One region of the Bifidobacterium sp. WCA-178-WT-4B genome, then DNA from elsewhere that is predicted to be linked to it. Evidence: riboswitches for the same ligand, from Rfam matches in the RefSeq annotation. Region 1 holds a riboswitch; each other region holds the start of a gene.
The links. Region 1 has a riboswitch for thiamine pyrophosphate ahead of FYJ31_RS00610 (solute carrier family 23 protein). Riboswitches for the same ligand answer to the same signal wherever they lie in the genome.
Positions count from the first base shown of each region.

Region 2: linked by a shared signal. The riboswitch ahead of FYJ31_RS10885 (hydroxyethylthiazole kinase) and the one ahead of FYJ31_RS00610 (solute carrier family 23 protein) in region 1 are both predicted to bind thiamine pyrophosphate.
Region 3: linked by a shared signal. The riboswitch ahead of thiS (sulfur carrier protein ThiS) and the one ahead of FYJ31_RS00610 (solute carrier family 23 protein) in region 1 are both predicted to bind thiamine pyrophosphate.

Region 1 covers NZ_VULV01000001.1:129,164-134,782, reverse strand. The annotation lists gene dnaK (molecular chaperone DnaK) at 1-1,302, shown strand, start outside; gene grpE (nucleotide exchange factor GrpE) at 1,302-1,985, shown strand; gene FYJ31_RS00620 (DnaJ C-terminal domain-containing protein) at 2,047-3,057, shown strand; gene FYJ31_RS00615 (heat shock protein transcriptional repressor HspR) at 3,072-3,659, shown strand; TPP riboswitch at 3,790-3,886, shown strand; gene FYJ31_RS00610 (solute carrier family 23 protein) at 3,934-5,286, shown strand; gene FYJ31_RS00605 (LuxE/PaaK family acyltransferase) at 5,323-5,619, shown strand, end outside.
Region 2 covers NZ_VULV01000016.1:57,653-63,271, reverse strand. The annotation lists gene dusB (tRNA dihydrouridine synthase DusB) at 63-1,307, opposite strand; gene FYJ31_RS10895 (glycine--tRNA ligase) at 1,399-2,871, opposite strand; TPP riboswitch at 3,208-3,316, shown strand; gene FYJ31_RS10885 (hydroxyethylthiazole kinase) at 3,307-4,251, shown strand; gene thiC (phosphomethylpyrimidine synthase ThiC) at 4,334-5,619, shown strand, end outside.
Region 3 covers NZ_VULV01000003.1:48,737-54,355, forward strand. The annotation lists gene FYJ31_RS03470 (putative ABC transporter permease) at 1-167, opposite strand, end outside; gene FYJ31_RS03475 (HD domain-containing protein) at 164-697, opposite strand; gene FYJ31_RS03480 (rhodanese-like domain-containing protein) at 855-1,211, opposite strand; gene thiF (thiazole biosynthesis adenylyltransferase ThiF) at 1,268-2,077, opposite strand; gene FYJ31_RS03490 (thiazole synthase) at 2,154-3,023, opposite strand; gene thiS (sulfur carrier protein ThiS) at 3,035-3,229, opposite strand; TPP riboswitch at 3,404-3,507, opposite strand; gene argH (argininosuccinate lyase) at 3,578-5,050, opposite strand; gene FYJ31_RS03505 (argininosuccinate synthase) at 5,226-5,619, opposite strand, start outside.

The DNA of each region.
Region 1 (5,619 bases):
AACGGCGACAACCACCTCGGTGGCGATGACTGGGATCAGAAGATCATCGATTGGCTGGTTTCCGAAGTCAAGAACAAGTACGGCGTCGACCTGTCCAAGGACAAGATCGCGCTGCAGCGCCTGAAGGAAGCCGCCGAGCAGGCGAAGAAGGAACTCTCCTCCTCCTCTTCCACCAGCATCTCCATGCAGTACCTGGCCATGACCCCCGACGGCACCCCGGTGCACCTGGACGAGACCCTGACCCGCGCGCACTTCGAGGAGATGACCTCCGACCTGCTGGGCCGCTGCCGCACGCCGTTCAACAACGTGCTGCACGATGCCGGCATCTCGGTGAGCGACATCGACCACGTGGTGCTCGTCGGCGGCTCCACTCGTATGCCCGCCGTCAAGGACCTGGTCAAGGAGCTTACCGGCGGTAAGGAAGCGAACCAGTCCGTGAACCCGGATGAGGTTGTGGCTGTCGGCGCCGCCGTGCAGTCCGGCGTCATCAAGGGCGACCGTAAGGACGTTCTGCTTATCGACGTGACCCCGCTGTCCCTCGGTATCGAGACCAAGGGTGGCATCATGACCAAGCTCATCGATCGCAACACGGCCATCCCGACCAAGCGCTCCGAGGTCTTCTCCACCGCTGAAGACAACCAGCCGTCCGTGCTGATCCAGGTCTACCAGGGTGAGCGTGAGTTCGCACGCGACAACAAGCCGCTGGGCACCTTCGAACTGACCGGCATCGCTCCGGCTCCGCGTGGCGTCCCGCAGATCGAGGTCACCTTCGACATCGACGCCAACGGCATCGTGCACGTGTCCGCCAAGGACAAGGGCACTGGCAAGGAGCAGTCCATGACCATCACCGGTGGTTCCGGCCTGCCGAAGGACGAGATCGACCGCATGGTCAAGGAAGCCGAGGCTCACGAGGCTGAGGACAAGCAGCGCAAGGAGGACGCCGAGACCCGCAACCAGGCCGAGGCCTTCGCCTACTCCACCGAGAAGCTCGTCAACGACAACAAGGACAAGCTCTCCGACGACATCGTCAAGGAGGTCACCGACAAGGTCAACGCCCTGAAGGAGGCCCTGAAGGGTGACGACACCGAGAAGGTCAAGACCGCTCAGACCGAGCTGATGACCGCCGCCCAGAAGATCGGCCAGGTCCTCTACGCCCAGCAGGGTGCCGAGGGTGCCGCGGCTGGTGCCGGTGCGGCTGGCGCTGCCGGCGCTGGCGCTTCCGCTGGCTCCGCCTCCGGTTCCGACGACGACACCGTCGAGGCCGAGGTCGTGGACGACGATGACGACAAGGACAACAAGTGATGTCCGAGTTCAACAAGGACGACTACCTGAACGACCTGCCGGATCCCGACCAGGCCGCTGAGGGTGCCGCTTCCGCCGCGCCGCAGGACTCGGCCAAAGCCGAGACCGCATCCCAAGCTTCCTCTGACGAGGGAGCTGGCGCGGCGAAGTCCGCGACTGAGGGAGAGACCCCGGCGAACGCCGGAGCGGAACAGCCGAGCGATAGCTCGTCCGATTCCGCTCCCTCCGATTCCGAAGACACCCTCACCCCCCTCGGCAAGGCCAAGAAGGAAGCCGCAGACTACCTCGAAGCCCTGCAGCGCGAACGTGCGGAGTTCATCAACTACCGCAATCGCACGCAGAAGGAGCAGGAGCGCTTCCGCCAGCACGGCATCATCGACGTGCTGACCGCGCTGCTGCCCGCCCTCGACGATATCGACCGCATTCGCGAACACAGCGAGATGGACGACTCGTTCAAGGCCGTTGCCACCAAGATCGACAAAGCCTTCGAGAAGTTCGGCGTCGAGAAGTTCGGCGAAAAGGGCGAGGACTTCGACCCCACCAAACATGACGCGATCCTGCACAAGCCGGACGCGAATGCCGAAAAGGAAACGGTTGACACCGTGGTTGAGGCCGGCTACCGCATCGGCGACCGCGTAATCCGCGCCGCCCGTGTGGTCGTGGCCTCCCCGCAAGACCGATGACATGTTGGCTCCCCTCGATGAGGGGAGCCAACGCGAAGAACGTATACGAAAGGAGACATGAATGGCTGAAAACGAATGGCTCAGCAAAGACTTCTACAAAGTCCTTGGTGTCTCCAAGGACGCTTCGGACGACGACATCAAGAAGGCGTACCGCAAGCTCGCCCGCAAATACCATCCTGACGTCAACAAGACCAAGGAAGCCGAGGAGAAGTTCAAGGACATCTCCGAAGCCTATGACGTGCTGAGCAAGAAGGAAGATCGCCAGAAGTACGACGCGATTCGTCAGTTCGGCATGGGCGGCGCCCGCTTCGCCGGCGGTTCCGGCGCCGGCGGCTTCGATGCTTCCGGTTTCTCCGACATCTTTGGTTCCATGTTCGGCCAGGGTGCCGGCGGCAATGGCTCGCGCATCCGCTTCTCCACTTCGGGCGGCGGCCCCAACAACATCAACGACATCTTCTCGATGTTCGGCGGTGCTGCAGGCCAAGGCGGCTACAGCCAGCAGGCGTACGGCAATGCCGGCGGCTATGGCTATGAGGAGGCCCCGCGCCCCGAAAACGGCGAGGACCGCAACTCCAAAATCAGCCTGACCTTGCGTCAGGCGGTCAAGGGCGCTACCGTGTCCCTGTCCGTGGACGGCAAGAAGTTCAAGGCCCACGTGCCTGCGGGCGTCAAGGACGGCCAGAAAATCAAGCTTGCCGGCAAGGGCAAGCCGGGCATCAATGGCGGCAAGGCCGGTGACCTGTACCTGCACGTCACCGTCAAGCCCGATGCCGCGTTCTCGATGCGCGGCCACGACATCGTCATGGACCTGCCCGTCACCGTGGGCCAGGCCGTGGCCGGTGGCAAGGTCGAGGCCAAGGACATCGACGGCAATCCCGTCACCTTCAAGGTGCCGGCCGGTTCCAGCTCCGGCGTGGAGGTCAAGCTCGCGGGACTCGGTGTCCAGCGCGGCAACCAGCCGGGCGACCTGATCGGCCGCGTGCAGATCATGATCCCCGCCAAGCCGGGTCTGGCGGTCAAGCACGCCGCCAAAGAATTCGACGAAAAAGCCGGCGACTATCTCAGCCTGTAATCAGGAGGTGAACAATGGCGCGGTTAGCCAACCAAATGAAGCAGTTGTACGCAATGTGCGCAACCGCGCTGGTGATGGGCAGGGCCGATCTCGACGGAGCCGATGATGTCGGCTTCGATATCGAACTGCCCATCTTCACCGTCGGCCAGGCCGCCGAACTGGCCAACATCCACCCCCAGACCCTTCGCCAGTACGACCGGCTGGGTCTGGTCCGTCCGCAGCGCACCGATGGCGGCGCACGCCGCTACTGCCTGCGCGACATTGCCCGCCTGACCCGAGCTCAGCGCCTAAGTCAGGATGAGGGCATCAATCTTTCCGGTATCGCGCGCATCCTTGAGCTCGAAGAAGAGAATCGACAGTTGCGCCGTGAAGTCAAGCGCATGCAAACCGGCGACCAGGAAAGCGTCTTCGCCGCTGGCCGAGACGGCAACATCGTGGAGGTGCAACGCTCCAACCGCGCCCGCCTCTGGCGCAACGCCATCCGCCGCGAAACCCGCGAACTGCCCGGTCGCGATACCGCCGCCGATACCGCTGCCTGCACCACCGGCGACTCCAACTTCACTCCCGCCGACTCCAAGTCCATGGTCCTGTGGGGTTGGTGAGTCTGGCCGCATTGCTTCGATTCCTTCTCCATTCGTAAAACTGTTTGTTATCTCACATCGGGCAGCTGCCGAAAAGAGCACGAATTTTCTTGACGGAGATGTCAAGGTTTGTTACGGTGACGTGCGAAAACCGATTCGTAAGGGGTGCTTTAGGCTGAGACGGTATGTGCCGAGCCCTTCGAACCTGTGAGCTAACACTCGCGTAGGGAATACGACGGTTGAACTCCTCTGTTCGGCTCGGCATCCCATATGCGCGTTGAGAGAGAGGAAGCGTATGTCAATACGCAAGGAGCTGACCGCCCAGAACATACTGCTGGGTTTCCAGCATGTGTTCGTTTCCAATGTTTGGCTTGATCCGGTATTCGTGGCCGGAGCAATCGGCTTACCTATTGCCCTGTCGTCGAACATGATTAACGCCATCTTCATCGTCTCCGGCCTGGTTACTCTGATCCAGGCCACTCGGCTGGTTCGCCTGCCGGTGGTGCAGGGGCCGTCAGCCGCGTTTGACGCGTTGATGATCGCGGCAGGTACGGCTGGCATGCTGGGGGCGGCGAGTTCGTCCATTCTCATCGCTTCGCTTGTGTTCCTGTTGCTGTGCCTGACCGGTGTGATAGAGCGGATGAGGTTCCTGTTCTCTCCGATGATCTCGGGCGTGGTCATCTTTATGGTCGGTGTTTCGCTGTCCGGATTCACGCTGAGCGAGTTTCTAGGCGGGGCTCCCGGCGACAAGACGTTTGCCGATCCGCACATCCTGACCGTGTCGATCCTGACCACGGCGATTGTGCTTGTCCTGTCGCTGCTCGGTAAGGGTCTGCTTAAGTCGTTCTCATTCCTCATCGCGCTTGTCGTCGGCACCGTGGTCGCCGCAGTGTTTGGCATGGTGGACTTCTCTCCTGTGGCTTCCAAGGGATGGTTGGGCCTGCCGACCTTCATGCCTTACGGGCCGTTTACGTTTGACTGGAAGATCTTCATTCCGTTCTTCATCGCCTATATGGTTGCCGTCATGGAGGCTCTCGGCGTCTATCAGGCGGCTTCCGAGATTCAAGGCACGACCCTCGAACGCAAGCAGGTGCGCTACGGCCTCGCCGGCGAGGCGGCAGGTTCGGCCATTTCCTCGCTGATTGGTGGATTCACCACCACCGCATACCCGCAAAATGTCGGCCTGCTCAACCTGACCGGCGAAGGCAAGCTGCGCACGCGCACGCCTGTGATCATCGCCGCCATTCTGTTGCTGATTCTGGGCTTCGTGCCAAAGGCGGGCGCGCTGCTGTCCGTCATTCCCTCGGCAGTCGTCGGAGGCATCTTCCTGCCGGCTGCGGCCAGCCTGATCGTGACCGGTCTGCGAGCCTTGCGCAAGGTCGCTGATGACGAGCGCCGTCAAACGGTCATCGGCATGTCTCTGCTGCTCGGCATCGCCCTGCCCAAGGCGCTCTCCGGCCTGACCGGCGGCGCAAGCGTGTTCTTTGGCAACAACATCATGGTCGGTGTATTCAGCGCCATCATTCTCAATGCGCTGTTCATCGCTCTTCCGGATTTGGTGGCGAAGCATCGTGCGCCGGCGTCCATGGATGTTCCAGCAGCCGATCCGGCGGATGGGACTGGCGTTGCGGCGCACGATGAACGATAATGCTGGTTGATATTGGATATTGACAGGAGCGATGCAATGACTGATGTGATGGATGACGCGCGTCGTATCAAGCGCGGGATTCTGGATTTTATCCATACCTATGGCTGTGAGCAGGCCCCGGAAGAGGCGTTTGGTGCGTTGGCGCGCGACGTGTTCATCTATCAGTACACGTATGATCTGCCGTACCGTCGTTACTGCGCGGCTAAACGCGTCACCCCCGCAACGCTCAAGGATTGGCGGGAGATTCCGCCGATGCCGGTGGACGGGTTCAAGCACCTTGACCTTTCGACCATACCGACCGAGCAGTGCAAAGCCGTATTCATGACGAGCGGA
Region 2 (5,619 bases), on a different contig from region 1:
CTACTCTTGGAGGGAAATTCACGCGCAGAATGGCGCGTGTTGCGTGTATTCTCAGTATTTTCTCAGTAACTGGCGTCCATTGGGTCGTCACCGAAGAGCGCCTCACGCTCTTCGTGGGTGGTGGTACGCGATTCCAACCACCCATACGGCAAGTGCACCTTCTTGGCGAAACGCACGCGGCCGCGCGGTTTGTCGACCACGCGTGGCGGGTATTCGATGGTCGGGTCGAGCTTGCCGATCTCGCGGTCCACATCGGTCAGGCTCTCGCATTCCATAAAGGCCTTGCGGGTGGACCCACCCACCGGGAATCCTTTCAGATACCAGGCGATGTGCTTGCGCAGATCGTGGACGGCCATCATCTCATCGCCCTCATAAAACTCGGTAAGCAGCTCGGCATGACGGTGAATCACCCGGCAGACCTCGCCCAGATTCGGGTTGAGCCGTTCGGTATTGCCCTCGAAGGCGTTTCTGATGTTGGCGAACAGCCACGGCCGGCCCTGACATCCGCGGCCGATGGCCACGCCGTCGCAGCCGGTCTCGCGCACCATTTCGAGCGCGTCCTCGGCACCCCAGATATCACCATTGCCGAATACCGGAATGTTGAGGTGTTCCTTAAGCTCGCCGATGCGTGACCAGTCGGAATGACCGCCATAGTATTCGGCGGTGGTGCGGGCATGCAGGGTTACGGCCTTGCAGCCCTCCTCCTGCGCGATGTGTCCGGCTTCGAGGAAGGTCTCATGGTCATGGTCGATGCCGACGCGGATCTTCGCGGTGACGGGGATGCCCGCCGGCTCGCATACGGCAACCACACGCTGGATGAGCTCGGTGAATATGTCGGTTTTCCATGGTAGGGCCGAGCCTCCCCCGCGACGAGTGACCTTGGGTACCGGGCAACCGAAGTTCAGGTCCACATGGTCGGCCATGTTGCCGTCGACCACGATTTTCGCCGCCTGTTCGGTGATGGACGGATTCACGCCATACAACTGCAGCGAACGAATTTTTTCGCTTCTGGCGAAATGGCAGAGACGCAGGGCTTTCGGATTACGCGCCACGAGGGCCCGCGCGGTGATCATCTCGGCCACGTAAAGACCATCGGGACCGTATTCCTCGCAGATCACGCGGAACGGCCAGTTGGTCACGCCCGCCATCGGCGAAAGCACCACCGGGGTCGGCACGGTAATGTTGCCGAGCTGCACGGGGGCGATGTGTACCGGAGTCTCGGGCCGTGCCGGCGCGTCCGTACGCGGGTCGAGATTGTTGGTCTCGTGAGTAGCGGTGATGGTGGTTTCGGTTTCAGATTCTGCCATGTGGTTCCTGTTCTGAAATAGCTTTGGCTCCCCTCAGTCCACTTCGTGGACAGCTCCCCTCATAGAGGGGAGCCTCTATACAGACCCGTCTTTAGTACAGACCGCCGGCTTCCTGAACGCCGGACTCAGGCCAAGGCTCACCGCCCATTTCCACAGGCTTCAGGGGCACGCGGGTGCGCTTCTCGCCGATGCGGGCGGCCACGTAATCGGCCACCTTGTCGAGGGCGATACGCTCCTGGGCCATGGTGTCACGCTCACGGATGGTCACGGCATGGTCCTCGAGGGTGTCGAAGTCCACGGTGATGCACAACGGGGTGCCGATCTCGTCCTGACGACGGTAACGGCGGCCGATGGCGCCGGACTCGTCGTAGTCGATCATCCATTCATTGAAGCGCAGGTCGTCGGCCAGGTTCTGTGCCACGGTCTGCAGTTCAGGCTTCTTGCTCAGCGGCAGCACGGCGGCCTTGACCGGGGCCAGACGCGGGTCGAGACGCAGCACGGTGCGCTTGTCGACACCACCCTTGGTGTTCGGGGCCTCGTCCACATCGTAGGCGTCCACGAGGAAGCACATCAGGGAGCGGGTCAGGCCGGCGGCCGGTTCGATGACGTACGGCACGTACTTCTCGCCGGTGGCCTGGTTGAAGTAGCTCAGATCCTCGCCGGAGTGCTTGGAGTGGGCCGACAGATCGAAGTCGGTACGGTTGGCGATGCCTTCGAGCTCGCCCCAGTCGGAACCCTGGAAGCCGAACTTGTATTCGATGTCCACTGTGCGCTTGGAGTAGTGGGAGAGCTTCTCCTTCGGGTGCTCGTAGTGGCGCAGGTTCTCCGGCTTGACGCCGAGGTCGATGTACCAGCGGGTGCGGGCGTCGATCCAGTACTGGTGCCATTCCTCATCGGTGCCGGGCGTGACGAAGAACTCCATCTCCATCTGCTCGAACTCACGGGTGCGGAAGATGAAGTTGCCCGGGGTGATCTCGTTACGGAAGGACTTACCCATGTTGGCGATGCCGAACGGCGGCTTGGAACGGGAGGAGGTCATCACGTTCTTGAAGTCCACGAAGATGCCCTGTGCAGTCTCCGGACGCAGGTAGTGCAGGCTGTTCTCGTCCTCGACCGGGCCGAGGTGGGTGCGCAGCATCATGTTGAAGTCGCGCGGTTCGGTCCACTGGCCACGGGTGCCGCAGTTCGGGCAGACGATGTCCTTCATGCCGTTTTCCGGCATCTTGTCGCCGTGCTTCTCGGCGTAGGATTCTTCGAGCTTGTCGGCGCGGTTGCGCTTGTGGCAGTTGAGGCACTCGACGAGCGGATCGTTGAACACGCTCACGTGGCCGGACGCCACCCACACTTCGGGCGGCAGAATGATGGAGGTGTCGACACCGACGACATCAGGACGGGTGACGACCATGGAGCGCCACCATTCACGCTTGATATTGTCCTTGAGAGCGACGCCGAGGGGGCCGTAATCCCAAGCGGAACGGGTGCCGCCGTAAATTTCGCCGGCGGGGAACACGAAGCCGCGACGCTTCGCAAGGGATACGACTTCATCGAGTTTGGACTGAGCCACAATGCACCTTCTGGTTTGAACGGTTTGGGGTCTAATAACAACCGCTTCAGGATAGCCGTATACGGTGACAGGTCAGGCGGCATTGTCCGGTATATGTTCCGCGTCTCACGAGCGGCCGTTCGCAGCGATTCCTATATCGCAAACACCTCCATATTGTTCCTGTTGTTCTGCCCTTCCCCAATTTGTACCACTGACATCGCGTTAGCGTCACAAATTCGGGAGATGTTGCTCGGCGGAGGCGTCCACATATCACGAATGGACGGGACGCGCCAGACCTGACGACACGTATCGAACAAATCCGTCACGATAATGTCCATGTTGGCGCATAGCGTCGGCACTGTAGTGCAGGGGGACTCGCATGTGGTTCGCGAGTTGAGAAAGGCCTGAGCCTGACCCTTAGAACCTGTTGGTTAAGACCATCGTAGGGAGCAGTAAATGAGCAATAGTGCATCATCGTTTACCGGTATGTCCAGCGGTTGTACCGCCGGGACTCCGGTTCCAGCCGATTCACCCATCCGCGACAATATCGCCGATGCCGTTCGCCGCGTACGCGAGACGACTCCGTTGGCCCAGTCATTCACCAATTTTGTGACCATCAATTTGGTTGCCAACGCGCAACTGGCGGCCGGCGGCACTGCGGCCATGAGTTTCCTGCCGGACGACGTGATCGAAACCGCGAAAATCGCGGGCGCGAACTACATCAACGTGGGCACGCTGCTGCCGTTCTATAAGGACGCGCTGCCCGAAATCGCCCAGCGACTCAACTACTTGGACAAGCCGTGGGTGCTCGACCCAGTGGCCGCCGGCATCGGCCGCACCCGCACCGCCATTCTTCAGGCCTTCAAGGCCGCTCCCCCGACCATGATTCGCGCGAACGCCTCCGAGGTAATCGCGCTGGCGAACATGTGGGGGCTCAATACCGAAACCGTGGGGGACATTTCCGAGCACCGCCCCGCCGGAGTGGAATCCGTCGATGGCGTGGAGTCCGCAACCGTTGCGGCGGTGGCGCTGGCACAGTATCTGACCGAACAGCACGCCAAGCATTCCTCCCATGACGCTTCCACCCGCTGCGCCGTGGCCGTGTCCGGCATCGCCGATCTGGTGACCGACGGCGAAACCGTGTACCGACTGCCGGGCGGCAGCGCGATGATGACCAAGATCACCGGTGCCGGCTGCTCGCTGGGCGGCGTGGCTGCCACATATCTGGCGGTTTCCGATCCGCTGACCGCCGCTCTGTCCGCATCTCTGCTGTACAACCGCGCGGGAGAGATAGCCGATACGACTTCGCATGGGCCGGGCTCATTCCAGGTCGCGTTCCTTGACGCGCTGTGGAATGTGACCGCCGAACAGGTGGCGGAATCCGAGATTTTGGTGCAGTAGTTTCAGTTCCCTCTGATGAGGGAGCTCGTAACAGTTTTTCCCAATAAGACTTCCACAAGAAACAACAAAGGTAGGAATAATAATGAGTAATGAATACCCATACGCCTCCATGCGAGACAGCTTCGACCTGTCCGCGTACTTCGTGGTGGGGCCGGAGGACTGCAAAGGCCGTCCGCTGACCGACGTGGTGGATCAGGCTCTGCACGGCGGCGCAACCTTCATCCAACTGCGCGCCAAGGAGGCCGATGCCTCTGAGCTGACCGACATGGCCCGCGACATCGCGCAGATCATCGAGGACAATGAGAAGTCCGATTCCGTGGCCTTTGTGATCGACGACCGTGCCGACGTGGTGTGGCAGGCCCGCCGCAAGGGCATCAAGGTGGACGGTGTGCACATCGGCCAGACCGACATGGAGCCGCGCGAAGCCCGCGCCCTGCTCGGCGACGAGGCCATCGTGGGTCTGTCGGCTGAGACCGAAAGCCTCGTTCAGCTCATCAACGAGCTGCCCGACGGCTGCATTGACTACATTGGCGCCGGCCCTCTGCACGTCTCCACCACCAAGCCCGAGGCTTCCGTGGGCGGCAACGACGGCTCCGGCAAGACACTGGACGCCGCCCAGATCAACACCATCTGCGTCGCCAGCGAGTTCCCGGTGGTCGTGGGCGGCGGCGTGACCGCAGCCGATATGGCCATGCTCGCCGACACCAAGGCCGCTGGCTGGTTCGCGGTCTCCGCCATCGCGGGTGCCGAGAACCCGGAAGAGGCCGCGCGCGCCATGGTCGAAGGCTGGAAGGCCATCCGCGGTGACAAGAAGCACGGCTACGCGCCGCGCGTCGTAACCCACACCCCCGCTGCTGACACTCAGGCTGCTCAGGAAGTGGCCGCAAAGCCTGGCTCCGAGGCCACTGAGAAGAAGTTCACCAACGCCAAGGACGCCAAGGACGCCCAGAAGCTCGCCAAGCAGCAGCGCGTGGACATCGCCGCCCGTGGTTCCAAGCAGCGCGACAAGGCGCACATCCGCAAGACCAAGTCCGTACCGTTCACCTATCAGTACGGTTCCTACGACCTGGAAGTGCCGTACACCGAAATCAAGCTGAGCGACACGCCCGGCGTGGGCCCGAACCCGCCGTTCCACGACTACAACACCGAAGGCCCCAAGTGCGACCCGAAGGAAGGTTTGAAGCCCCTGCGTCTCGACTGGATCCGCGACCGCGGCGACATCGAAGACTACGAGGGCCGCCGCCGCAACCTTGAGGATGACGGCAAGCGCGCCATCAAGCGTGGCCGCGCCACCAAGGAATGGCGCGGCCGCAAGCACCAGCCGATGCGCGCCAAGGATCACCCGATCACCCAGATGTGGTACGCCCG
Region 3 (5,619 bases), on a different contig from region 1:
ACGGCGAGTATCGCGCCGGTGCCGTAGATCGGGCACAGCGGGCCGTTGAGGAACCCTCGGTTGACCAAGCGGTGCTGTTGGCAGGAGACGAGAATGGACTCGTACATCCAGCCGACGAAACTGTAGAACAGAAACCAGAGGAAATAATGTTCGAGTGTGGTGATCATCGACGGGCTTCGATCTCGGCGTAAGGCTTCGCGGCGGGCAACGCGCGCTTGTTGAACCGGTCGAACGAGAAGGTCTCGGCGGTGGCGGAGCATTTGTCCGCCAAAGTGACCAGATAGCCTTCGATATAGCGCGGCGGCACCGGGGTCATCGGGAACATGTGGTTCTCGATGCTGTTGCGTTCGATATCGTTGAGCTTGAAGTCCTTCAGGGCATTGACCAGGGCGGCGTGGCCATGGGTGAAGCCATGCCACTGGTGTTCGCCGTTATCCCAGTCGTGCCAGTCGTACAGGAAGTAATCGTGCAGGAGGGCCGCGCGAATCAGGGATTTGAGGTCGACGCGGTACCACAGGTGTGCGCGGTCGGCCATCCACACAGCCAGGCAGGCGACACGCACGGAATGCTCGAACGTGGTGACGCTGCCATGCTGGTAGCAGCAGCGTTCGATCTGCATGTGCTGGTGTTCGATGACCTCACGGCCGTACTTGGCGACCAGGCGTTGAATCTGCGTCCGAGTGAGCAGATGTCCCACGGTTTCGACCCTCCGTTCGGGTTGGTTCAGTGCAATCCCTTGTTGTGAATCACGATTGCCCGACGATATTCAAGAATCCATCGAGTAATACCGTGACCGATTGTAGGGCACACGTATGTCCGTGCACACTCATCCAAAAGAACGACAACGGGAACCGTTAATCATGGTGGGTTTCAAGATAGTCGAGATAACCCTGAAAACCGCCATCTAGGCTTGCTACATCGTAACCGCGATCGGCAAGGATTTCAGCTACTTCCTCGCTCCACCATCCTTGAGCACAATAGACTACGACAGTTCGATCTGTGGGCACGGTTTTGAGCACATGGGCCAGAGGGTCGAGTGGTGCATTGATGGCACCTTCGACCGGGTGGGCGGCGAAGTCGGCTGGTTCCCTCAAGTCGAGCAGCGTGACCGTATTCGGGTCGAGCTTGGCAAATTCCGCCGGCGTGATGCGGCAGTACGATGATTCACTGCTCTCATCGTCAACGACCGCATTATGCAAGGCAATAGGCATGTTCTTCCCCTCTCGTTCTGATCTTGGCTCCCCTCAAGGAGGGGAGCCACATAGCTCTAAATCGCGCAGGCCGGCTGAATATAGTTGGCCGGATCAATAGCAGTAATGGTCGGCTGCTCACCGCACACCGGGCAATCCGGCACATGCTTTGGCAGTGGGACCCGTCGAATATTCATGGTCAGCGCATCCACGGTGAGCATGCGCCCCACCAACGGCTCCCCCACGCCGGCAATCAACTTCACGGCTTCGGTGGCTTCCAGACTGCCGATCACACCGACCACCGCGCCCAGCACGCCGGCTTCCTTGCAGGTCGGAATCTCACCGGCGGCGGGCATGTCGCGGAAGATGCAGCGGTAGCAGGGGCCTTCGCCGGGAATGACGGTCATCACCTGACCGGCGAATCCGACCACTCCGGCATGGATGTACGGCTTGCCGGCCAGCACGCAGGCGTCATTGATGAGGAATTTTGCGGCGAAGTTGTCGGTGGCATCGATCACCAGATCGTACGGTTTGATGAGGCCGGCGATGTTGCTCGCGTCGACGAGCTCGTAGTAGGCATCAACCGTCACATCCGGGTTGAGCGCGCGGATGGCTGTGGCCGCGGATTCCACTTTGGGCGCTCCGACACGTGCGGTGGTATGGATGATTTGGCGTTGCAGATTGCTCATATCCACCACATCGCCGTCCACCAGTCCGATATGGCCGACGCCAGCCGCCGCCAGATACAGGGCGGCCGGAGAACCAAGCCCGCCCGCTCCGATGATGAGCACGCTGGAGGCCAGCAACCGCTTTTGCCCTTTGACGCCCACGCCCTTCAAAATCAGATGGCGCGCGTACCGCTCCACCTGTTCATCAGTCAATGCCATGTTTTCTCCATGTTTCCAGCTCCCCTCAGTCCGCTACGCGGCCAGCTCCCCTCAGAGAGGGGAGCTAATAAAAGTGTCAGTGCAAATACCCCGTAGTCGGGCTGGACGGCACAGCCTGTCCCTCGGTCACCTTGCCAAGGCCAGACAAATACGCCGCACGACCGGCATCGATGGCGTGCTTGAACGCCTCAGCCATCAGGGGGATATTGCCGGCAGAGGCAACGGCCGTGTACGCCATCACCGCATCCGCACCCATCTCCATCGCATCGCAGGCCTGGCTCGGACGGCCGATACCAGCGTCGATGATGACCGGCACATGCGCGTTGGCGATGATGATTTCGATGAAGTCACGCATGCGCAGGCCCATATTGGAGCCGATCAACGAACCGAGCGGCATAACGGCAGCGGCACCGGCCTCCTCCAGCTGACGGGCCGCAATCGGGTCCGGGAACATGTAGGGCATGACCACGAAGCCTTCCTTGGCCAGCATCTCGGTGGCTCGGATGGTTTCGGCGTTGTCCGGCAAGAGGTACTTGGTCTCGTGTTCGATTTCGACCTTGACGAAGTCGGTGTGGCACACTTCGCGTGCCAGTCGGGCGATACGCACGGCTTCCTCAGCGTTGCGCGCGCCGGAGGTGTTGGGCAGCAGCGTAATGCCTTCGGGAATGTAGTCGAGCACGCTGTTCTCGGTGGTCTGCGCGCGGCGCAGTGCCATGGTGACGATCTGCGTGCCGGCATGTTCGACCGTGGCCTTGATGAGGTTCAGGTCGTAGCGGCCGGAGCCCAGGATGAATCGCGACTGGAACTCGTGACCGCCCAAGTTCAGCGGCTTGTCTTTCACCGGGAGAATCGGCGCGGCGGTGCCGACCGGATTGGTGACGGCGGGCTGCGGCGGCAGCGGAGTCGCCTCAACAGATGCTTCAGTAACCGGATTAATATTGCTCATAGCTTTTCCTTTCATCCACCCTGTACAAACTGCACAATTTCCATGACGCACTGGTCGTCGAGCATGGCGTCGGCACGCTTATCGCGCGGGATAATCTCACCATTGAGTTCGATGGCCACACGCTCGGCGCGGAATCCGCGCGCTTCGAGATAATCGGCGACGCTGACCGGCGTCTCGAGCGTGACCTGCTCTCCGTTGACCTGCATAATATCCTTTCAGATAGTAAAAAAGGGTGCACGAAACGAACCGTACCTTAAGTGGTGCGCCCATTCATGAACCCAATCATGCGACCGTTCGACCGTTGTGATGTATTGGCTCCATCACGACCGTCTCACGGCTGAATTATGCAAACGGAATGAAAGCTGTATTGGAGAACCCGGCAAATCTGCAACAACGATTCCTTACGGCGGCATGACCCGCGTCAAGTTCCCCGGTCGAAGTCTGGCAACTTCCTCTCAGCCTCACGGCTCCCGTTCGTTACGATTTCTCAGTGTATGCCGTTGCAGTGACAACAGCAAAATGAAGCTCCCTCATCAGAGGGAGCTTCATTGGGACTAGAACGTGCCGGGGGCTTTGTAGGCGGAGCCATCCGACGTGGATGCGGGGAAGAGCTTGAGTTCTTCGACCTCGGCCTTGGCGTCGGCGATCTGCTCGCGTACGCGACCGTAAGCGGTGCCGCCCTTGCCGTTGCGGGAGTCGACCGAACCGTGGCTGGAGAGCACTTCGCGTACTCCCGGAGCCTTGTCGGCCGGCAGGAACGCGGCGAAGGTCTCGATGAAGTCATTGTCGGTCAGATCCCACAGTTCCTGGCCGCGGCCTTCGGCGAGCTTGACGCAGGCACCAGAGAGCTCGTGCGCGTGGCGGAACGGCACACCGTTCTTGACGAGCCATTCGGCGATGTCGGTGGCCAGCGCGAAGCCGGTCGGAGCTTCCTCTTCCAGGCGGTCGCCGTCGAAGTGCATGGTCTTGACCATGCCGGTGAAGGCGGGCAGCAGCACTTCGAGCGTGTCGACCTGGTCGAACACGGCCTCCTTGTCTTCCTGCAGATCGCGAGCGTAGGCGGTGGGCAGGCCCTTCAGGGTGGCCAGTAGACCGGTCAGATCGCCGATGAGTCGGCCGGACTTGCCGCGGGCGAGCTCGGCGATATCCGGGTTCTTCTTCTGCGGCATGATGGAGGAGCCGGTGGAATAGCCGTCGTCGAGCTTGACGAAGGCGAACTCCTGGGTGTTCCAGATGATGATCTCCTCGGACAGGCGGGAGATGTCCACGCCGGTCATGGCGGCCACGAACGCGAATTCGGCCACGAGATCACGTGCGGCGGTGCCATCGATGGAGTTGTCGGTCACGCGGGAGAAGCCGAGCTCACGCGCCACGGCCTCCGGGTCGAGGCCGAGCGTGTTGCCGGCCAGCGCGCCGGAGCCGTACGGGGAGGCGTTGATGCGCTTGTCCCAGTCTATCAGTCGCTGCACGTCGCGGATCAGCGGCCAAGCGTGGGCCATGAGCTGGTGCGCGAGCAGCACGGGCTGGGCGTGCTGCATGTGGGTGCGGCCCGGCATCACGGTGCGGCCGGCCTTTTCGCTTTGCTCGATCAGGGCGTTGACGAGGTCAAGCAGGAGTCCGGCGATTACGCGGGAGTGGCGGCGCAGCCACATACGAATCAGGCAGGCGATCTGGTCGTTGCGGGAACGGCCGGCCCTGAGCTTGCCGCCGAGTTCGTCGCCGGCAATGTCGATCAGACCGCGTTCGAGGGCGGTGGCCTCGTCCTCATCGTCTTCGATGGGGACGAAGGAGCCATCGTCAACGTGGCGCTGGAGCGTGTCGAGCGCATCCTCCATGCGCTGCAGCTCGTCGGCGGTCAGAAGTCCCGCACGGCCGAGAGCACGGGCGTGGGCGCGCGAACCGGCGATGTCGTCGTCGGCCAAGCGCCAGTCGAACTGCGTGGACTTGGACAGTCGGGCCAATTCCGGCGACGGACCAGACGTAAAGCGACCACCCCACAGGGCCAGATGTTCGTTGTTCTCAGTCATGAAGGCTCCTTGAAAAGTGAAAATAGCTGTGTTTAAGCGTAGCAATGTGTTCAAACATACAGTTGCCCCCGCTGGCGAGGGCTGTCACATGGAGTGTGACTGAGGACAGTCCTTTCAAAGACCACTCCCAGTCAGCTATGCCGACAGCCTCGCAGCGGGGGCGACTGAGTAAGAATCACTCGACGGTGTTCTTCGGGACCTCGATGCCGTTGCCGAACTTGACGTCGCGCGCTGCGGCCACGCGGGACGGCAGACCGTAGATGTCGATGAAGCCGTTGGAGGACTTCTGGTCGAAGGTATCGCCGGAATCGTAGGTGGCGAGCTTGTAGTCGTACAGCGAGGAGTCGGAACGACGGCCGGTCACGACGGCGCGGCCACCGTGCAGGACCATGCGAATCTCACCGGACACGTACTTCTGGGTGTCTTCGATGAAGGCGTTGAGCGACTGGGTTGCCGGGGAGAACCACTGCGCATCGTAAACCAGCTCGCCCCAGCGCTTGTCGATGTCGCGCTTGATGCGGTGCTGTTCGCGTTCGAGGCAGCAGTTTTCGAGTTCCTGGTGAGCGGTG